Linked DNA regions of Paraneptunicella aestuarii. The protein of the gene in region 2 binds, or shares a complex with, the protein of the main gene of each other region. Links are inferred from orthologs where the notes say so. Each region holds a gene or a part of one and is shown on either strand. Other genes may lie near its edges.

Region 1 (10,744 bases), 160 kb from region 2 along the record:
GGTGATGTTATTGTTGCCAATAAACAAATTGAATCATTGGCGGATTTGCAAGGCCAGCCCGTTGGTTTTGAATGGCAGGCTTTAAGTCATTATGTTGTTCAAATAGCTTTTGACTCTGTTGGTATTTCTCAGCCTAAAGTTGAGCATGTTGAAGCCGAGCAGGTGAATGCAGAATCTATGCTGTCATCGGGGGCTATTCAAGCCTATGTCACTTATCCACCAATTTCGACTCAATTGTTAAAATCTGAAAATGTACATGTGATCTTTAATAGCAGCAGCACACCTTACAAAATAATTGATGTGATTATGTTAAAAGGGGACAGGGATCCTGTCCTCAAGAAAGATTTGCGTCGTCTCTGGGAAGCGGTGATGAAGAAAATCAACAATAATCCTGAGCCTTTTCTCGCCTTTATTGCAGAACAATTAGGTGTTGATGTTGAGCTGGCAAAGAAAGAAATTTCAGGCGTTGAATTTTTGGATTGGCGGCAACAAGCTCATTTGCATGAAGAACCTGAAAAAGTGAAAAAGTTGCTTAAACTTGCGTGTGAGATTACCCCTGCTACAGCGTTAAGATGTTTAAAAGATTTGGATTTGATTCATTTTGTTGACCCTCAACTATAATCTACGTGATGCTCTTCACATAAAAGAGCAATGTTAGTAGCTAAAAGAGTGCCGGATAGATAGAATCCATCAGGTAATATAAATGTCCATAATTGTGTTGTGTATGCCGATGTGGTCTGAAGCCGAGGTTTAAGCGATGTCGCTTGAGTATAACAGTACTGTCTTTGGTATCATCTTCTTGTCTTGCGTGTTCGCTCATCTCATGTGTCAGCAGGAGCAATAATGAAGTGGTCTATTTCCACCAAGGTTTTGCTTCCCATGGGCGTGTTGTTCATGCTGTTTTTTCTTGCCCAAAGCTATTTAATCAATCGGTCGACTCAAGGCATTCTCCTTGAAACTTCTCGTAATCGAGCTCAAGAAATGGCCGATGCAGCTGTATTAGCCTTGGAAGCTGACTTAGGGCGCAGTAATTTCACTCGTGTTGCGACAAACCTGGCGAGTTCAGAGGAAGTTGAGTTCGTTATTTTTGTTGATAAGCAGTCAAACCAGATTATAGCTTCCAGTAGTTTTAAATACCGCAAAGATATTATTGATTTACCCGGAGAACTTCGTGAAAGAGTGCAAAGTGCGTTGAGAACACGAAAATCGCAGTTTGTTGATCTTGGAAATAATGATTTTTGGTTTAGTTACAATATTCGTACAGTGCCTAAAGGTAGCAAGGAATTAAAGAATTATTTAATGCTTATTAAATGGAGTGGTGAAGCTGTTAACAAGGCGATAGAAGATGCGAATCAGATCCATTTTCTGTATTTGTTTTTAGGCTCAATTATTTTTGCATCATTAGGTTATGCTCTGTTTCGGCAATTTACGCTAAACCCACTTGATAAATTGATGAATAGCATTAATAGAAAAGAACCGGGAGAGGTATATAAAGATTTTCCTGATAGCGGCTATGATGAATTTCAATTGTTATCGAATTCGCTGTACCAAATGTCTTTGACTGAACTGAAAAGTTTGGAAGCGATGGAAAAAGCGAAAGAAAAGGCCGAAGACATGTCGGCACTTAAGTCGGCATTTCTTGCCAATATGAGCCATGAAATCAGAACCCCGATTAATGGTATTCTCGGCTTGGTTCAGGTAGCTCAAAAGTCTGATAGTCCAGAGCAAATTCAACAGTATCTACAGAAAATTTTTCTTAGCGGACAAACCCTGGTTGGCATTATCAATGACATTCTGGATTTTTCGAAATTAGCGGCTGGCAAGGTGGTGATTGATAATATTGACTTTTGCCCTGATCAGTTAGTTGAGCAGGTCATTGAGTTGTGCCGTAATAATGCTGATTTAAAAGGGCTTAAACTACATGCGAATTTAGCCGCAGATTTGCCTTTAAGTATTCGCTCAGATCCTCTTCGCTTGCACCAGATTTTACTTAACTTGGTTAACAATGCCGTTAAATTTACTGAGAGTGGTTCGGTAACTATCGATATGTCGATGGAACTGACAGAAGAGCAAATTTGGTTAAAGGGTAAGGTTATCGATACTGGCATTGGTATTCCTGAAGCTAAGCAGACAACACTCTTTGACGAATTTGTTCAGGCTGATGGTTCTACTACCCGTAAATATGGTGGTACGGGATTAGGGCTGACTATCAGTAAGAATTTGGTCGATTTGATGGGCGGTGAAATTGGTGTTCAAAGCAAGGAAGGAAGAGGTAGTTGCTTCTATTTTAGCATTCCGGTTTTACCCAGTGCCCATTTTGAACTTCAAGAAAAACTGAAAGATGTGCTGGCGTTGATAACAGTCGAAAATGGTGATCTGGAGTCATGTGGTCTTTCTGCGCCTATGTTGGCATTGATAAAACGTTTAGACGTATTTAGTAAAGGTGAGAGAAGGGTGCGTTTGTGCTCTTTGGGGGAATTTTTGGATATGGGAAATCTGGGAGAGGATTTCACGGTTATTGTTAATGCAGATGAAGTGTTATTGAGCTCTCGTAAATTACCTCCTAATGTTCACCCCTTATACACCAGCGTTAACCGGGAATCATTGATTAACCTTTTGTACAAAGGGGTGGTGTCTCTATCTCAGCCGAAAGGTAATAAAGAGGGAGCATTTGAACCTTTTGATTCAGAGAACAAAAAACGCATATTGCTGGTAGAAGACAACATTATTAATGCCGAAGTGGTTATGGCAATGTTGGCTGAACAACACATAGAGGTTGTGCATGTTGAGAATGGTGAGCTTGCCGTTAATTTCCTGAAGGATAATGCTGCCGATCTGGTCTTGATGGATGTACAAATGCCCGTAATGGATGGTTACACTGCGACTCGTGAAATAAGGGAAACATTACATTTGGATATTCCTGTTGTGGGATTGAGCGCAAATGCATTACCGGATGAAATTAAGAAAGCCAAAGCAATGGGGATGAATGATTACCTGGCCAAGCCTATTATTAGAGACATGCTGTATGAAAAAATGCGCCAGTGGTTGTCGGTTGATAAAGTGGTTTGAGGCTGATTTTGAAACATTTGGTATTGTGTCGTCATGCTAAATCAAGTTGGAAATATCCCGTAGAGGACTGTTATCGCCCACTTAATAAAAGGGGGTTGCTCAATGCTGTTGATATGGCCAGATGCCTGGCAAATGAAGAATTGAATGGAAAATCCTTTGATTGTCCACAATTGATCTTGTGTTCTCATTCTGTACGCACTTATGCGACAGCGCTAGCCTATATTGAGGAAAATCGCTGGCCGATCAGTGTGTTATCTTTGGAACCCTTGATTTATGAAGCATCCGGCCAAACGCTTCTTTCTATTCTTGCGAAAGTAAAAAAGAGTGTTAACTCACTTTGGTTAGTGGCTCACAATCCGGGTTTGAATTTGCTTGCAGAATATCTGCTGGGTAAAGAATTGGAGAATATCGTTACCAGTGCGCAATTACATATATCGCTTGATATTGAAAATTGGAAAGAACTCCTGGAACAAAAGACCATTGTTTCCAAGTCCAAACTAGTGCATTGGCTACAGCCATCTATGTTGTAGCGTCTCTTTTTCAATACCTATACTTTAATGACTCCCACTAAAGAGGTTGCTATAGTGAGAATGTTGATTCGAGAATAATCACTTTAAACCTGTTCTAGCAATACTTAGATGCAGGAACGTTTGTGAGTTGGGGAAGTCACAAGTGAACATATCAATATTTCATCTCTGATATGGGGCAGAGACTGATTGAATGATGAATGGTGAATGGATTGGGTAAAAGCAAAGAGATTTTTAAAAACCTTGATGTCAATCTTTCTGTTGAGTCTATGCAGCATATTTATTTGCAGGCTCGGGAAAATGAACCCAACAGTAGTGATTTCGTGCTCAAAATGGAGGTTCGCAGGCTTCTAAAACCTTGTCGCCAGGTGATCGATTTGCGTGGCAAAGTGGATGGGATTTGTGAACGTTATGAGTATGAGGATATCAATCACTTTATGGATCCTGTCGCGGCTCAGGTGTTTGAAAAACAACTCGGTGTTTTCGGTGATTTTACGATTGGTGTATTTGAAGCTGTGCATAAAACCGAAAACAATTTTCGGGTTCGTTATGAAAAATCTGTCGTTGAGGCTCAAGAAAGCTTCAAGGCTGGCAAGTCACCTGCACTAGCGCAGCAGTCGGTCGAGACCCAATCTGCACCTCAAATATCGTATCTGGTTCCCTCGTATTGTTTTGCTGATATTGACCGTAGAAAGGAAGAAAGAATGAATTTCTTCTGTAAGGTCGAATTACGTTCCGATTGTAATGAAGTATTTGAAGCCCGTTCTCTGGATCTTTCCTTACATGGCATTCGAGTACGTACCAATAGTGAAATGCAGTTCTCCGTGGGGGACGTATTTCAACTCTATTACACCGGATTGGAAAACAAGTATGTATTGAATGATGTCAATGGAGAGCGATATCAAGTCGTTAATATCATTCGTCATGATGACGAGCGGCAAATCGGATTAAAACGCATTCAGGTAACGCTTTATGACAAGGTGACGGTATTTTTACGTGATCTGATACGTACCTTGAAACCGGTGAGAAAGGTGAATGTGAGTAATTCACTGCGCTCGCTCAATATAAAAGGCTTGGAGCAGTATTTTATTAAAGGCTCCAAGTCATTTCCGGTCTTTATAGTTCATTCTAAAGGTGAGTTCTATCCTCGATACGCTTTATCCAATGAAGTGAGTGCCAAATCGCTTTGTTATTGGAGTAACAAGCAACAGCAGCATTGTTTATCCGTATTATTAAGTCAGGAGCGCCTCTCTTATATTATTGAGCGGGGAATTACCGAGCTATACGCCTATGCCTTTAATACCACCAGCAAAGATGATGTGGTTTTTTATACGGCTATGGATTATGAGTTAAAGGACAACGAGCTATTGCGTAGCTCTTTTCTTGCTTATGCTACCAGGCAAGCCAGTTGGCGAGTTTATAAACTACAAGTTAAAGAGATCTCTGAGCAGCAAAGTTATCGCCCGTTGACCACTCCTCAGGCGAAAAAAGAAATGGAAGAGGGGAAAATTCCCATTTCTGTGCGAGCCTTAAAAGTAGTACGAGCGCTGAGTCATATGGTGCTGATGACAGATATTACCGATGAAACTCAGGTTTTGGCCTATCATCGCCATAAAGTCAGCCAGAAACACTATAAGGCGCTATTACGATTTCGTCAGGCAGAGCCTGATGAGTCAAAGTCATTTAGTATGATCCAGCTTAATAACTTGCGCGGTGATATTAAGCAAACACGCAGCCCGTTTCCTGTGAGAACCAATGTTATTCTGGAAAAAGACGGTGTAAAACAGGATGGTGTGACCGATTTGGTAACCCCTTATTTAATCCGGGTTGGATTGAGAGAAGGGTTGCCCTGGCAAGAAGGCGAAGTGCTAAAGATTACCTTCCCTGAGTTGAAAACGCGCTCCAAGCATCACCAAATGGTTGATCTACCTTTTGAGGTTGTCGATATTGGTGCCGGCGGTAAATTTGTCTCGTTAAAACCGTTCAAAAAGCGAGATAGTGATATTCACACAGCGGAACATTTCTTTATTAACTATTCGCGAACAGTAGCTGAAAAGCACCTCAATAATCCGCCATCAAAGATTGAGGATTTACCCGATGCATTACGCAATTTGTATGTGAATAATGCCTTGAATTTTGGCTTATATTTTAAGCTTCATGGTAAATATCGATTACCCGCAGCCATGTCTCGCCCGGTTATTCCTACTCGAATTGCGACCTTGTTCAATTTGGGCATTGAGGCCGACAGAACCAGTAATGTTCAAAATATGTATACCCTGTTTTCTGATGGCGAATATGAACAACACTTTGTCACTGAAATACTCAAGATGATGCCTTCCAAGGGTAAACCAGAACTGAGGGAAGGGGTGATGAAAGAAATTTTTATTGCTTACCATCCTGACGCTAGCTCGCTTGAGAAAATGGTTACAAGTAAGCCAAGTGAAGACTTTGCCAGCAATATGGAACGCCAAGACTATATTGCTACCTGTTTGGCTCGTGGGATTTTCTTTTCAGTTACTGTATGGTTTTCTCAATCAGCGGATATTGACTGGGAATTTTTGAAAGAAGAGCGAAACTACGTGCGCAAAAACGCCAGTGAGGAACTTACCCAGTTTGAAAATGAGCTGAAAAAAATCATAGGGGTAGGAGAGGTTATCGATACAACGGATGAAGTCATGCGTCGATATGGATTTAGCGAAGAAGAGATCTTATTGAATCGAAAACCCAGTGAATAAGAGTTCGTATTACTTTTGCTAAGGCTCGTGTATTGAAATCAAGAATGAAAAAGGCGTTCAAAAGAACGCCTTTAGCTTATATGCAAGGGGTGTTTACCAACCGCACTGACGGCCTTTATTTTGCTCATCTAACCAGGTTTTAAGTGGAGCAAAGTAATCAAGAATTGCTGTTGCATCCATTTCTGGCTTACCTGTTAATACTTCCAGAGCTTCTTGCCAAGGTTTGCTTTGACCCATCATCAACATTTTATTTAATGCTGCGCCAGCTTCTTTGTTATTCGCAATAGAACAGCGATGAACCGGACCTTCGTCACCCGCAATTTCACACAAAGCTCTGTGGAATTGGAATTGTAAAATATGAGCAAGGAAGTAGCGGCTATATGGTGTATTACCTGGAATGTGGTATTTCGCACCTGGGTCAAATGCATCCGCAGGGCGCTCTACAGGTGATGCTACGCCTTGATATTGCTCACGTAGTTCCCACCAGTATTTGTTGTAATCTTCAGGCTTGATCTTGCCGGAGAATACACCCCAGCGCCATTTATCAACTAGCAAACCAAATGGAACGAAGGCAATTTTGTCCAAAGCGGTTTTTAACAACATACCAATGTCGTTTGACGCATCAGGAATTTCGTCAACCAAGCCGATGCCTTTCAGGTATTTAGGTGTGATGGACAATGCGATGGTGTCACCGATAGCTTCATGGAATCCATCGTTTGCAGAGCTTTGGTACAACAGAGGCTGCTTGTTATAGGCACGCTGATAGAAGTTATGGCCTAATTCGTGGTGAATAACGGCGAATTCTTCCCCTGTTTTCTGGATACACATCTTAATACGCAGGTCGTCTACGTTGTCCAGGTTCCAGGCAGAAGCGTGGCACACAACGTCGCGATCAGCGGGTTGTTGGAACATCGAGCGCTCCCAGAAAGTCTCTGGTAGAGGTTCAAATCCCAAGCCTGTAAAGAAAGCTTCCGCTTGCTTAACCATTTTGATTTCGTCATAGCCGTTGTCTTCCAATGCTTTGGTCACATCAATGACTTTCATTTCCTGCTCTGGCTTAACAACATCATAGATATTGGACCACGTTTGTGCCCACATATTGCCAAGCAGGTGAGCTGGAATAGGCTTATCTTGTGGAACAATATCTGTGCCGTAAGTTTCACCCAGTTCAGCTCTTACGTGGCAGTGAAGTGCATCATAAAATGGCTTTACTTGCCCCCATAGACGATCAAGCTCTGCTTCAAAGTCGTCAGATTTCATGTCATATTTGCCGCGCCAAAGCTCACTGATATCAGCAAAACCAAGCTCTTGAGCTCCCTTGTTCGCGATTTCAACTTCTTCCATATAAAGAGGTTTCATGGGAACAGAGACTTCTCGCCAACCTTTCCAAAGCTCCAACAGTAATTCTGGGTCGCGTTGAGTCGCCATAATGGAACTCATTTCTGTCAGAGTCATACATTTCTTGTTGTCACCGTCGCCTTGGCAGTATTTTCCAGAGCCATACATGCCTTCCAGGTCTGTCTGAATTTGAGCTAAACGCTCAGATTGCTTGGCATCGGACGGTGGTGGTAATACCAGGGAATGACGCAACAAGTCCAACATACGACGAGTGTCAGCGTCTACTTCTACATTGTTGAATCTGGCCGATTCTTTAGCCATTTCAGAAGCTTTGCTGGAAACACGCTCACCAAGATAAGCCGAAACATTGGCTGTATCCTGATTAATATAGGTTTGATAAGCCCACGCTGCTTGAGCTGCTGGTAAGGAAAGCTTATTTAATTCTTCCTGAGATTGTTTCAGAAACTCTTTTGCTTCTGCCGCAGTAGCTTGAGGGGAAACTTTGGCACTTGTGTCGTTTTTAGGTGATTGTTCAGAGCATGCTGAGAGACCGAGCACTGCGCTGATAAGCAGTGCCAGGCTGGAGGATTTTGCTTTTATCATAATATTAATAATCCTGAGTTGTTGCTGTATTCTATCGTCGAAGTGATGAGTGAACCCTTGTGTCTTTTAGATAACAGTTAACAGGTTAAAACCGAAAATTAATGTTACCTTCACTCTCCTCGACATTCCCATGTATTAAAATAATCGGCCAGTATAATCAAAAAACGACGGATAAACAGACTTTGTATGTAAGCGGTGATTAATTTGCGATAAGTAGCGCAAATAATGAGATAGGGACTTTTATTTTTTACGGAATTTATTGAGGTTGAGGGCGTTTACCCTGAGGCTTGGATCTTATGGCGATAGGTTAGGCATCTACAGACTTGCACTTTCGTAAACATGCCTATAGAGTCAGGTGGATATGATTGGATTTTGTATTGCTCTGTGAACACGAAAAATAAAATTCTTAATGCTGCCGAATTGTTGTTCTCTGAACTGGGATTTGACAACACATCACTGCGCTCGATTACCAGTAAAGCGGATGTAAACCTCGCATCAGTGAACTACCACTTTGGTTCCAAAAAAGAACTTATTCAGGCGGTTCTTGATCGATATCTTGGTGTATTGATGCCGGAAGTGGATAAACGCATCAATCTTCTCTCTGAGCACCACCCTAATGCTAATGCAGAAAATTTGTTTGAGTTGATGGTTGAGCCGCTTTTAATGCTTGATTCGGTAAGGCCCAATGGTACTCGTACTTTTGTGCAGTTATTCGCGAAAGCTTACTATGAATCTCAAGGGCACGTGCGCAAGTACATCAATATCCATTACGGCGATGTTATGAAACGTTTTAATGGAGCCTTGTATGCCACGGTTCCTCATTTACCTAAAGAAGAAGTGTTTTGGCGTTGGCATTTTGCTTTGGGATCTTGTGTTTTCACAATGGCTTCAAGCCGGGCATTAACGGATATCGCTGCGGCAGATTTTCACGAGAAGATGGATATAGCTGAACTGATCCGCAAGGTTATCCACTTTGTTGCTGCGGGTTTTGCTGCGCCTGGCGCGGTGAACATCAAACTATATCCCGAGAGAGATATAGCCTGATGTAATTGGCGTTTTCTTTTAGTGTTGACTCAATGAGATTAAGTCAACATATGGTTTACTCGTATAAACCTAAATGCGCTTTGGCATAAGCCTCAAAGTCAGTAAATCCTCCGATATGTTCTTGATCCAAAAAGATTTGAGGTACGGTTTCTACCGGTTTACCCACGGTTTTTTCCAAATCAGCCTTGCTGATACCTTCTTTTTGAATGTCGATATAGCGAAATTTGAAGTCATCGCGCTCTTCACTTAACTTTGTTGCTAAATCTTTTGCTCTTACACAATAAGGGCATCCTTCACGTCCAAAAATGACAGCGTACATTGTTTTCTCCCGGTTTTTTCTTACAGTCATATAAGAAGAATCATCATTTAATGTGACTATTCTAGTTCATGTATTTCAATGGAAAAGACGATTAATTCGATTTAATTCATCAGTAATTACGATTAACCGGAGATTGACGCATTTTTGATAGGTTGCCGGGCAAATGATTGTATTTTCTGGCACATCTTTTATATTGGTGCGCAATAAAAATCATTATAAAGACCCTTTATGGCACCAATAATGTTAGATCTCACCGGATATGAGCTGACTCCGGAAGAAAAAGAGATCCTTGAACACCCCTTGGTAGGTGGAGTCATTCTGTTTACTCGCAATTATCACGATGTCACACAAGTAAGAGAACTTGTTCGGCAAACTCGCGCAGCGGCACGAAATGAATTGCTGTTCGCTGTTGATCATGAAGGGGGGCGTGTACAACGTTTTCGTCAGGGGTTTAGTGCCATTCCTGCAATGGGAAGTTTGCAGAATTCCTTTCCTGAAGATATCAATACGGCCTGTCAGTATGCCAAAAGCTTTGGTTGGTTGATGGCAGCTGAAGTGCAAGCTGTTGATATTGATATTAGTTTTGCGCCGGTACTGGATATTCACGGTATCTCAGAAGTGATTGGCGACAGAAGCTTTAGCGACAACCCGCAAGATATCATTTCAATAGGCGCAGCTTTTATTGAAGGGATGCGAGAAGCGGGCATGAAGTCAACAGGCAAGCATTTTCCGGGTCATGGTAATGTCCTGGAAGATTCCCATATTGCTATCCCTGTTGATAAGCGAGCGAGAGGAGATGTTTTCAACATTGATATGTCTGTATTTAAAGCCGTTCATGAGCAGGGACTGTTGGATGCCGTGATGCCAGCGCATGTGATTTATCCAGACGTGGACGACATGCCGGCGGGTTTTTCTGAGGTTTGGATTAAACAGATTTTGCGTCAACAGCTAGGGTTTGATGGTGTTGTCTTTTCAGATGATTTAGCGATGGAAGGTGCGACAGGCATTGGTAGCTTTACTCAACGTGCTGAAGCGGCATTTAACGCGGGTTGTGACATGGCATTGGTATGTAATCACCGAAAAGGCGCTATTCAGGTGTTGGATGAGTT
Region 2 (10,994 bases):
CGATTTTGAGCAATTAAAAACACAGTTTCTGGATCACTACGAAAACAATATTTGTCGTGACACCGAGTTGTTTCCGGGCACAGAAGAAATGCTCATGTCATTGAATGAACTTGGCATCAGTTGGGGTATTGTCACCAACAAGCCGGCTTACCTGACTGAACGCCTGCTCCCCTATTTTAATGCCTTTAATCAATGCAAAGTGGTTGTGTCTGGCGACACACTGGAAAAAGCCAAACCTCATCCGGAACCTCTATTACATGCGGCACAACATATTGATGAAGAACCACAATATATTGTGTATGTGGGAGATGCCGAAAGAGACATCATTGCCGCAAAAGCCGCTAATATGAAATCGGTGCTAGCCAACTATGGGTATATTTCCGAACACGATAAACCCGAACAATGGCAAGCAGATATCCATATTGATCATGCGCTGGAATTACTCGCACACCTCAGATCATGAAAACACCATATATTGCGAGAAATATATTTACCAGCACTATATGTAGTGTTTTTTTGAGCAATTCAGACTGAGCCGAATAAAAATATTTTAAATTTTTTATTCGGTAATCATTTTCTTGATTTTGATAAATTAACTATCGTTTTTGAAGTTTTAAGTTAGCTCCTACTAACAAAAAGTCACATGTATGTTTAGTAATACCTATGCCCCAATATCTTGGGTTGAATTTATTTAAAAACCTCACTATCTTGTGTTTCGGATACTACAATTAGTGGCGACTAATTGAGCTCCCGGGAATGGCTGAACAAAAAATAATAATAGCTGTTCGAGTGCGCTAACAGGAATAATTCAATATCCCGGTAACTATCATCCCGGTAGCAATCGGTGTTGTTTTGCGCCTGAATTACGATAAAAATTAAAAAATGGCTGATCTATAAGTATGAATAACGACCTTTTAGTTACCAAGCGTAATGGCGAGAGGGAACCCCTCGATCTCGATAAAATCCACAAAGTAATCACATGGGCGGCGAAAGGACTCGATAACGTATCTGTCTCCCAGGTTGAAATTAAGGCTCACATCCAATTCTTTGACGGCATCAAAACCGAAGAAATCCACGGGACACTGATTAAATCAGCAGCCGACCTGATTTCCAAAGAATCTCCGGATTATCAATATCTTGCAGCACGATTAGCCATCTTCCACTTACGTAAAAAAGCTTTTGGGCAGTTTGAACCACCCAAATTGCTGGATCATGTTCGCAACATGGTCGAGAACGGCAAATACGATAAGCACATTCTGGAAGATTACAGTGAAGCCGAACTGGAACAAATGGATGAATACGTCGACCACTGGCGTGACATGGATTTCAGCTATGCAGCCGTTAAACAGCTGGAAGGCAAGTATCTGGTACAAAACCGCGTTACAGGCGAGATCTTTGAAAGCGCTCAGTTCCTGTATATTCTGGTTGCAGCCTGCCTGTTCTCCAAGTATCCAAAAGAAACCCGTATGGGTTACATTCGTCGTTTTTACGATGCCACATCACAGTTCAAGATTTCTTTGCCTACGCCAATTATGTCAGGCGTGCGCACTCCTACCCGTCAGTTCAGCTCATGTGTACTGATTGAAACGGGTGACAGCCTGGATTCCATTAACGCCACTGCTAGCGCTATCGTAAAATACGTCAGCCAACGCGCTGGTATCGGCGTTAATGCCGGTCGCATTCGTGCTTTAGGTAGCCCTATTCGTGGCGGTGAAGCATTCCACACCGGTTGTATTCCATTTTATAAATACTTCCAAACGGCTGTAAAAAGCTGTTCACAAGGTGGTGTTCGCGGTGGCGCGGCTACCCTGTTCTACCCACTTTGGCACCTGGAAGTTGAATCGCTGTTAGTTCTGAAAAACAACCGCGGTGTTGAAGAAAACCGTGTCCGTCATCTGGATTACGGTGTGCAATTCAACAAGACCATGTATCAGCGCCTGATTAAAGACGATTACATCACCCTGTTCAGCCCATCCGATGTTCCCGGCTTGTACGACGCCTTCTTTGAAAATCAGGATAAGTTTGAACAGCTGTATACCCAGTACGAGCAAGACGACAGTATTCGTAAAAAACGCATTAAAGCCATCGAGTTATTTGGCCTGTTCATGCAGGAACGTGCCAGCACGGGTCGTATCTACCTGCAAAACGTGGATCACTGTAATACTCACAGCCCGTTTATTGCGGAAGTTGCACCGATCCGCCAAAGCAACCTGTGCCTGGAAATTGCCTTGCCAACCAAGCCACTTAGCCATGTTAACGACGAGAATGGTGAAATTGCCCTTTGTACGCTGTCGGCGTTCAATCTGGGTGCGATTAATTCTCTGGATGAACTGGACGAACTGGCAGACCTGGCGGTACGTGCTTTAGACAATCTGTTGGATTATCAAGACTACCCGGTTCCTGCTGCATACAACGCGACTATGGGACGTCGTACACTCGGTGTAGGCGTGATCAACTTTGCTTATTATCTGGCGAAGAATGGCGTGAAATACTCCGATGGCAGCGCCAACGGTCTGGTTCACAGAACCTTTGAAGCGATTCAATACTATTTGTTGAAAGCCTCAAACGGACTGGCGAAAGAGAAAGGCGCTTGCCCGAAATTCAACGAAACAACTTATTCTCAAGGTTTGCTGCCCATTGATACCTACAAAAAAGATCTGGACAGTATCTGCAATGAACCTTTGCATCTGGATTGGGAAACATTACGTAAAGACATCGTAGAGCACGGCTTACGTAACTCAACTTTATCCGCTCTGATGCCGTCTGAAACCTCCTCGCAAATTTCCAATGCCACTAACGGCATTGAACCTCCGCGTGGACATATCAGTGTAAAAGCCAGTAAAGACGGTATCTTGAAGCAAGTTGTACCTGAATATCACAAGTACAAAGATGCTTATGAGCTGTTATGGGACATCCCTTCTAACGATGGTTACATTCAGTTAGTTGCTATTATGCAGAAGTTTGTCGACCAAACCATCTCAGCCAACACTAACTACGACCCAGGTAAGTACGAAGGCGGTAAAGTGCCGATGAAGCTGTTGCTTAAAGACTTACTGACAGCCTATAAACTGGGCGTAAAAACCTTCTACTACCATAACACCCGTGATGGTGCTGCGGACGCATCCCTCTCCGATTCAGCCACTAGCGGTCAGGCGAACCAGGCTGAAGAAGTGATAGAGCAGGAAGACGATGATTGCGCTGGCGGTGCGTGCAAAATCTAATTGCACGCATCCTGCGTTTTACCTGCACATAAACAGGTATTGCATTTGAAGTGTTGGCAAAAGCCAGACAAATAAGATCAGGTATTAAGTTCAAGGCAGAACCAAGTAGCGAATAACAAGAGTCAAGCAATGAAATACACCACTTTTAACCAGTTTACGACGAATCCGCTTCAGGAACCTATGTTCTTCGGTAATCCGGTGAACGTTGCACGTTACGACCAACAAAAACACAGCATTTTTGAAAAGCTGGTTGAAAAGCAAATCTCTTTCTTCTGGCGTCCAGAAGAAGTTGACGTCAGCAAAGATCGTATTGATTTTCAAAAGCTGTCTGACTCAGAGAAGCATATTTTTATCTCGAATCTGAAATACCAAACCCTGTTGGATTCCGTGCAAGGCAGAAGCCCTAACATCGCTTTCTTGCCTATCGTATCGTTACCTGAACTGGAAACCTGGGTTGAAACCTGGTCTTTCTTTGAAACCATTCACTCACGTTCTTACACGCACATTTTGCGCAACCTGTTCAGTGAGCCCAGTGCCATTTTTGAAGATATCGTGGTTAACGAAGAAATTAAGCGTCGCGCCACCGACATCTCCAAATACTACGATGATCTGATTTACTACACTCAGCTTTGGCAAACACAGGGGGAAGGCATTCATACCATTGACGGGGAACGTCACATTGTTACCAAGCACGAACTGAAGAAAAAGCTGTTCTTGTGCATGAACTCGGTTAATGCCTTGGAAGCAGTGCGCTTCTACGTCTCTTTCGCTTGTACCTTTGCTTTTGCAGAACGCGAGCTGATGGAAGGTAACTCTAAAATCATTCGCCTTATCGCCCGTGACGAAAGCCTGCACTTAACCTCGACCCAGCATATTTTGAATATCTGGGCAAAAGGCAAAGACGACCCGGAAATGGCAGAAATTGCCGAAGAGTGCAAAGAAGACGCAACCAATATATTCCTCAAAGCCGTAGAGCAAGAGAAGCAATGGGCAAAATACCTGTTCCAGAATGGCTCCATGATTGGTTTGAATGAAGAAATTCTGTGTCAATACGTTGAGTACATTTCCAATGAGCGTATGGCAGCCATCGGTATGGGTAAACCTTTTGACGTGAAAAGTAACCCGCTGCCCTGGATGAACAATTACCTCAACTCTGACAACTTCCAGGTCGCGCCACAAGAAGCAGAAATCAGCTCTTATCTGGTGGGGCAAATTGACAGTGAAGTCAGCGCCAACGATTTTGATGATTTCGACCTGTAGTTTTGGTTGATGTCTGATCCAAAAGAGACTCTATTGATCACCATCAATTCCCAACAAGCCATCGAGTACAGCAGCGGAGAAACGGTACTCGAATGCCTTGAAAACAGGAATATTGAGGTACAGTACCACTGCCGTGAAGGGTTTTGTGGTGCTTGCCGCACCCGCTTGAAACAAGGCGAAGTGGAATACAAGATCGCCCCACTCGCCTACGTCGACGACGACGAAATCCTGCCCTGCTGCTGCGTACCGAAAACGAATATCGAAATAGAAGTGGAATAACGTTTCACTTCAATCTTGCCAGAACCTTTCCAAACTGAACATTGAATCAAATGTGTTGAATTTGATGAGTGACCGACTTCAATAAAATAGAAAAGAAGAGAAATTGTTGCAATACAGGCATGGCGACGGATAGCGGCCTGATACACACCGCTATCCCTTGAATGTTTTTAACGAACGTTACTCATCACAGGCTTTAGAGAATTCCTTTGGTGATGACCAGGCATTGAATAAAGCACGTACCAGGCTGGCTAGAGGTATTGCGAAGAACACGCCCCAAAACCCCCATAAACCTCCGAAAAACAACACGGCAATAATGATGTAGACCGGGTGCAAACTGACCGCCTCAGAAAACAGCACAGGTACAAGCACGTTGCCATCAAGCGCCTGAATAATAGCGTAAGCAACCATAATCGACCAAAAATCGGGCGTAATACCCCACTGAAATAATGCCACGGCAGCGATGGGTAACGTCACAACGGCTGCACCAATATAAGGGATCAATACAGAGAAACCGACCAAGACACCCAACAACAATGAATAGCGCAAATCCATCAGAGCAAAGGTGATAGTTGAAACGGTTCCCACAATAATAATTTCAATTACCTTGCCACGAATATAGTTCAGAATCTGAATATTCATTTCCTGCCCCACCTGCTTGATCAAGCGGCGTTCTTTTGGCAAAAGATTGGAAATATTATCAAGCAGTTGCTGCTTATCCTTGAGCATAAACAGCACCATAATAGGCACCAATATCAAATAGATAAGTAATGCTGCCGCACCAAACAATGAACTAAATGAGGCAGACAATAGCCCCTCCCCAATCTTCACAACTCGCTCATCAACACCACTGAGCATTTTCTCGATTTGATTTACATTGATAAATTGCGGGTAGTTATTCGGCAACGCGGTTATCCACGCCTGCGCCTGTTCCCAAATCTGTGGCATTTCATTTGCCAGGTTCAAACTTTGCTGCCAGATAACCGGAACCAAACCTATTGTGGCTAACGTCACCAAACCAACAAATAAGAGCAACACGACACTGCTGGCGTAAGTTCTACTCAAACCCATATTCTGCAAACGAACCACTGGCCAGTCGAGCAGATATGCCAGTACGATGGCAACAATAACAGGGGCCAGCATATTTCCCCAGAATAGTAAAATCAGGCTCGAAATTATTAACAAAAACAGCAGCATGGCTGAATCTGGATCTGAGAACTTGCGTTTATACCAGCGACCAAACACTTCGAACATTTGATTTCCTTTTAATATAAAACTGATGCATCTGAATCAGGAGAGACAGGATCATCATCTTAGCAAAGAAGTATCCATCCCAAAATTTTAATTGCGTGTTATAGTTAACTAAATTCGTGAGAAAAGTTACCGGAAAACGCCGCATGAATAGCCCCGAATCTCTGAAAGAAATCAATATCTTGAAAAAAAGGCTTAGCTGGGGTGAGTTACCTCCCTTCTATCACATGATCGCCAACTCGGTTGCAGAACTTGAAGGCATTCATACTCACGGATTTGAACACCCTTTAAAACGCCTGATTAATCGCCAAAACTGGAATCTGGATAGATTGAAAGGAAAAATGGATCTCAATGGCGAAATCCAGGTTGAGCGCAAACCCAAATTAACCTTGTATCGTAAGTTCCATGATGGCAATTACGAGATACATTGCGCTCCTACCAGCCAGGGCGGCCCGGTGTTTGTTTATGCCAAAGGCGACCCCTTTATTGATTTTAGGGTCTGGGATCCCGCCACAATGGGATGCATTCTACGTTTGCCCAAGTTTGCAGATTTTATCGTCCATGCCTACCGTAAGGGAGATGAAGCGGATCGTATATTGATAAAATACACGTCAGATATCATTGATAATTTACTCACAACGCTCGCAAGTGAAGTCGACATAGAAGAATACAAAGGGCAATCAATTAAAGATGTGCTCAGTGAAATTGAAGACACACTTAAAAAATAAAAATAAAAGTAAGAAACAATAGATAGGAAATAGCGGTCAATATAACTTAACATCGCTTCAGTATTGTTGAGAAAATCAGCAAGCAAAGCGTTTAAAATGCATTTTACGGAACTATTCCTTGTCATTTATTTCAAAATAGTAAATTCAAGGTCAGTTCAAACAACATCGGTTCAAATCCAAAATAATGTCGTTGCCAATAACTCAATCATTCATGAAACAAACATTTTTCTTTTTATTGTCATGCTTTTTAAGTTTTTCCAGCCTGGCACAAACACAGCATATTAATTCTCAGAAGAATGCTTTGCCTTCTATTGGCGTTGTTGCATCCGAAGCGATTAGCATTGAAAAAGAGCAGCTCATTGGCGACGCCTTGATGCGTCAACTCAGAGCACAAGCGCCCATCATCATGGATCCGGTTCTGGAGGAATACCTCAACGACCTGGGGAATCGTCTTGTTATTCAAGCCGAAGATGTCAAATTCCCGTTTAACTTCTTTTGGCTAAACAATAAAGATATCAATGCCTTCGCCTTCTTTGGCGGTAATGTAGGCGTGCATACAGGACTGATGTTAGCCGCTGACAACGAAAGCGAGTTGGCTTCGGTACTTGCACACGAAATCAGCCACGTCACTCAACGCCATGTGGCACGAACCATTGCAGCAAGACAAAAAAGCTCACCGCTACAGGTAGCCAGCCTGATTGGCGGGTTGATCCTGGCAGCCGTAAACCCGGAAGCCGGTATTGCGGCTATATCGGCAACCAATGCCGCAAGCCAACAATTCAGCATTAACTATACTCGCTCAAATGAGCAGGAAGCTGACCGCGTTGGATTCCAGATTATGCGTAAATCCGGCTTTGACACCAACGCCTCCGCCACTTTCTTTGGCAAATTGGCAGCAAAAGAGCGCTCTCGCTCAAAAGCGCCAGCATTTTTGATGACGCACCCTCGCCCAGAATCTCGGGTAGCTGATGCTCGTAATCGTCAATTACTCAGCCAAGCCAATTCCATAGCACCAAGCCTGGCTTTCCATTTAGCGAAAGCGCGCGTGATCGCTCGATACTCGGGCGATGAGAAATACAATATCCAGTTTTTCCAGAACCAGATTGAAAAGCAGGAATATGTCTTTGAAGAGGCAGCTAAATATGGTTTAGCCATGTCATATCTGAACAATAACCAATCCGATGAAGCGGAAGCATTAATCAATGAGCTATTGGCACAAGATCCTGAAAACCTGTTTTATCTGGATGTTGTTACCGACATCTATCTGGCTCAAGGACAATCGCAAAAAGCCGTTAGCAAGCTGGAAGTGTTAGCTAAAAAAATGCCGAGAAATCGCGTGATCACGCTAAATCTGGCTAATGCAGCAATAAAACAGGGGAAATACCAATACGCCACCAATATCATTAAAGATTATTTATTGATAAATCCGGAACATACGCTGTCGTATCAGTTGCTGATTGAGTCTTATGGTAGCAATAACCAGATGCTGGAAATGCACCAAACCCGTGCGGAATGGTTTTCGTTGATGGGCGCCTACCCCAATGCCATTGATGAGTTACATTCAGCTTATAACTACGCCAAAGATAATCACCTGGAAAAGCAACGTATTCGTGCTCGAATAGAACAGTTTAGAGAAGCTCAGGAACAGGTTCAGAAACTTTAGATCGAGCCATTTGCCTGAGCTATCTCTTGATATTTTGAACCAGCTATTTTTGACCTTTGTGCGCCTGACTTTGCAACATGGCAATAGCGGCAAACAAGGTCTCTGAGGTTTGTTCGCCAAGCAGCTTTTTCTCAACCTTACCTTCTGGAGAAATCAGGAAAGTAGCGGGTAACTGTTGCGGCTTTGGAACCATTAAATTAGGCTCAGGATCGGTTCTTACCACTGGAAATTGCATGTCATATTTCTGCTTTAGCGCAGTAAGTTCTTCCAAGGTTAAAGCATCATAACTGGCAGCAATTAACTTGATATTCTTGCCTTGAATCTGATGATGAAACTCGTTTAGCTCCGGCACTTCGCGTAAACAAGGGGCACACCACTCGGCAAAATAGTTCAATACCACCCATTCACCTTGAAGCTCGCTCCAGGAGATTTTATCTCCCTGCACAGTTTGAAAATCAAACCGCATCATTTGTTGCACCGCAACACCCAAGACCATTGCCAACGCGGCTCCAACTATTAAAAGAGATTTATTCAAGAGAGCTCCTTACATTCGATCATCATTAGTTCTGCCTAGAAGGTTCAATTCAAGTGCCATTTAACAGCAATTTCGGTATAAAATACCCGAAATTTGATTAGCGAATAGATAACAAACACCATGTCAAATATCACGATATTACACAATCCACGTTGCTCCAAGAGCAGACAAACGCTGCAAATTCTTAATGACGGTGGCTATGCATCAACCGTTGTTGAATACCTGAAAACACCACCCGATGCCGCAACGCTGGAGCAAATCAAATCCAAATTGGGCTTGTCTTCCTATAAAGACATGATGCGCACCAAAGAGCCTGAATTCCAAGAGCTTGGATTGGACGCCAAAGATATTACCGAAGTGCAGCTGTTGCAAGCAATGGTGGATTGCCCGAAGCTTATTGAGCGTCCAATAGTCATTACTGACGATGCAGCTCGAATCGGTCGCCCACCTGAACAAGTGTTGGAAATTCTTTAATGCACGACATTTTGGTACTTTATTACAGCCAACAAGGCAGTACCCGTCATCTCGCCAATCAAATTGCTTTGGGGATTGAACAAGCGGGCTGTATTGCACGCTTACGTACCGTGCCATCGCTGCACAACCCAGATGCGGAAACACAAGATCCATTAGTACAGAAGCAAGACTTGGAAGAGTGCATTGGCCTGGCAATGGGCAGCCCGACTCGTTTTGGTCAAATGGCTGCGCCCTTAAAACACTTTTGGGATAGCACCAGTGACTTGTGGCTGAAAAGTACGTTACAAGACAAACCGGCTTGCGTGTTTACTTCAACGTCCAGCTTACACGGTGGGCAAGAAGCAACCTTGTTATCCATGATGTTGCCGCTACTTCATCATGGCATGGTGTTGCTTGGTATTCCCTATGCGGAACCCGCCTTGCATACCACAACAACTGGCGGCACGCCTTACGGAGCCAGCCATTTGGCTCATAACAACAATATTCAGCTTTCAGACGACGAAAAGCAGTTGTGTACTGCGTTAGGCAAACGTCTGGCAGCAAACGCATTAAAATTACAGCAAAATTAAGGTAACTCATGTCTGATAAAACCAAACTGTTCAGAGCAATTGCATTATTTGGCTATTTTGGATTGCTGATCTGGATGGTGCTTTGGCATTTCGTGCTTATTCCCGACTCTCCCTACTCGGTGCTATTCCGGGTACTGTTCTGGATTGTTCCTTTGCTATTGCCACTAAAAGGCATGATCCAAGGCAAGCCTTATACCCACGCTTGGGCTAACTTTATTGTTATGTTTTATCTATTGCATGGATTAACCGCTATCTATTCAAATGCCGATGAATGGGTTTATGCGCTTATCGAGATATTATTGGCAACTGCGATGTTTATCGGGTGTAGCTTCTATGCAAGGTTTAGAGGCAGAGAATTAGGTTTGGGATTGAAGAAATTAAAAACGGAATAGCAGGTTCTAATTGTAAAGGATGAGTTGAGGAAGGTTAAAAATGAAAAAGCAAATTGCAGTGTTACTTGTTTCTTCATTCGCATTAGCGACGTTAAATGGGTGTGGAGGCGGCTCTTCAAGTTCCAGCAAGAACTCATCAAGCGCTAATAGTAGTTCCTCAACCATCAATACCGCCCCATTAAATGAGCGTTTATCCCTTATCGCTCCTAACCTCATCACAGCCTACCAAGCCACCGGGTTAGTTGCCCATATTGATGGTGGCGCAGAAATTGTGTCATCACACTGGCAACAAATCAGTGGCCCCGAAGTCACGTTCCTCGCCGGCAATAGTCAGGTAATAGGCTTCGATGTTGCCGAAGCTGGCGATTATACCTTTAGTTATTCAGCAACCGACTCCACAGGCGCAACGGCCGAGCAACAAATCAGTTTTACAGCCGTTCCCAATTCCAGCTCAGAACAAGCCAATGTCAGGTTGGATCATGCCGTAACAGAACAAGGCAAAGTATCGTTAAGAGTAGACAGCAGTGTGCCAGATAGTTTGTTCAATGTGTCATGGCAGCAAGTGGCTGGGGTGAGTATTCCCACCAGTTCCATGACAGTTCAAGGGCAATACCTGTTTTTCGAT

Evidence for each region.
Region 1: the proteins of nrdA (region 2) and KIH87_RS07745 are in contact, whole or in part, in an NMR structure (PDB 1QFN), measured with the Escherichia coli proteins. The link is inferred for Paraneptunicella aestuarii from one-to-one orthologs.

Annotation. Positions count from the first base shown.
Region 1 is NZ_CP074570.1:1,844,272-1,855,015, forward strand. What follows is about bases 8,004-10,744. They hold KIH87_RS07745 (GrxA family glutaredoxin), read right to left. Parts: upstream 9,636-10,744; coding sequence 9,372-9,635; downstream 8,004-9,371. Other genes in these bases: KIH87_RS07735 (M2 family metallopeptidase), read right to left, coding at 8,004-8,272; KIH87_RS07740 (TetR/AcrR family transcriptional regulator), read left to right, coding at 8,657-9,316; nagZ (beta-N-acetylhexosaminidase), read left to right, coding at 9,864-10,744. Also shown: KIH87_RS07715 (ABC transporter substrate-binding protein), read left to right, coding at 1-621; KIH87_RS07720 (ATP-binding protein), read left to right, coding at 844-3,069; KIH87_RS07725 (SixA phosphatase family protein), read left to right, coding at 3,078-3,599; KIH87_RS07730 (PilZ domain-containing protein), read left to right, coding at 3,797-6,331; more of KIH87_RS07735, read right to left, coding at 6,425-8,003. UniProt on the Escherichia coli protein: The disulfide bond functions as an electron carrier in the glutathione-dependent synthesis of deoxyribonucleotides by the enzyme ribonucleotide reductase.
Region 2 is NZ_CP074570.1:2,009,260-2,020,253, reverse strand. What follows is about bases 570-3,560. They hold nrdA (class 1a ribonucleoside-diphosphate reductase subunit alpha), read left to right. Parts: upstream 570-899; coding sequence 900-3,221; downstream 3,222-3,560. Other genes in these bases: nrdB (class Ia ribonucleoside-diphosphate reductase subunit beta), read left to right, coding at 3,351-3,560. Also shown: gph (phosphoglycolate phosphatase), read left to right, coding at 1-463; more of nrdB, read left to right, coding at 3,561-4,481; class I ribonucleotide reductase maintenance protein YfaE, read left to right, coding at 4,491-4,760; KIH87_RS08390 (AI-2E family transporter), read right to left, coding at 4,938-6,011; KIH87_RS08385 (hypothetical protein), read left to right, coding at 6,155-6,736; bepA (beta-barrel assembly-enhancing protease), read left to right, coding at 6,948-8,399; KIH87_RS08375 (peroxiredoxin family protein), read right to left, coding at 8,443-8,934; arsC (arsenate reductase (glutaredoxin)), read left to right, coding at 9,055-9,408; wrbA (NAD(P)H:quinone oxidoreductase), read left to right, coding at 9,408-9,977; KIH87_RS08360 (DUF2069 domain-containing protein), read left to right, coding at 9,986-10,369; KIH87_RS08355 (hypothetical protein), read left to right, coding at 10,410-10,994. UniProt on the Escherichia coli protein: Provides the precursors necessary for DNA synthesis. Catalyzes the biosynthesis of deoxyribonucleotides from the corresponding ribonucleotides.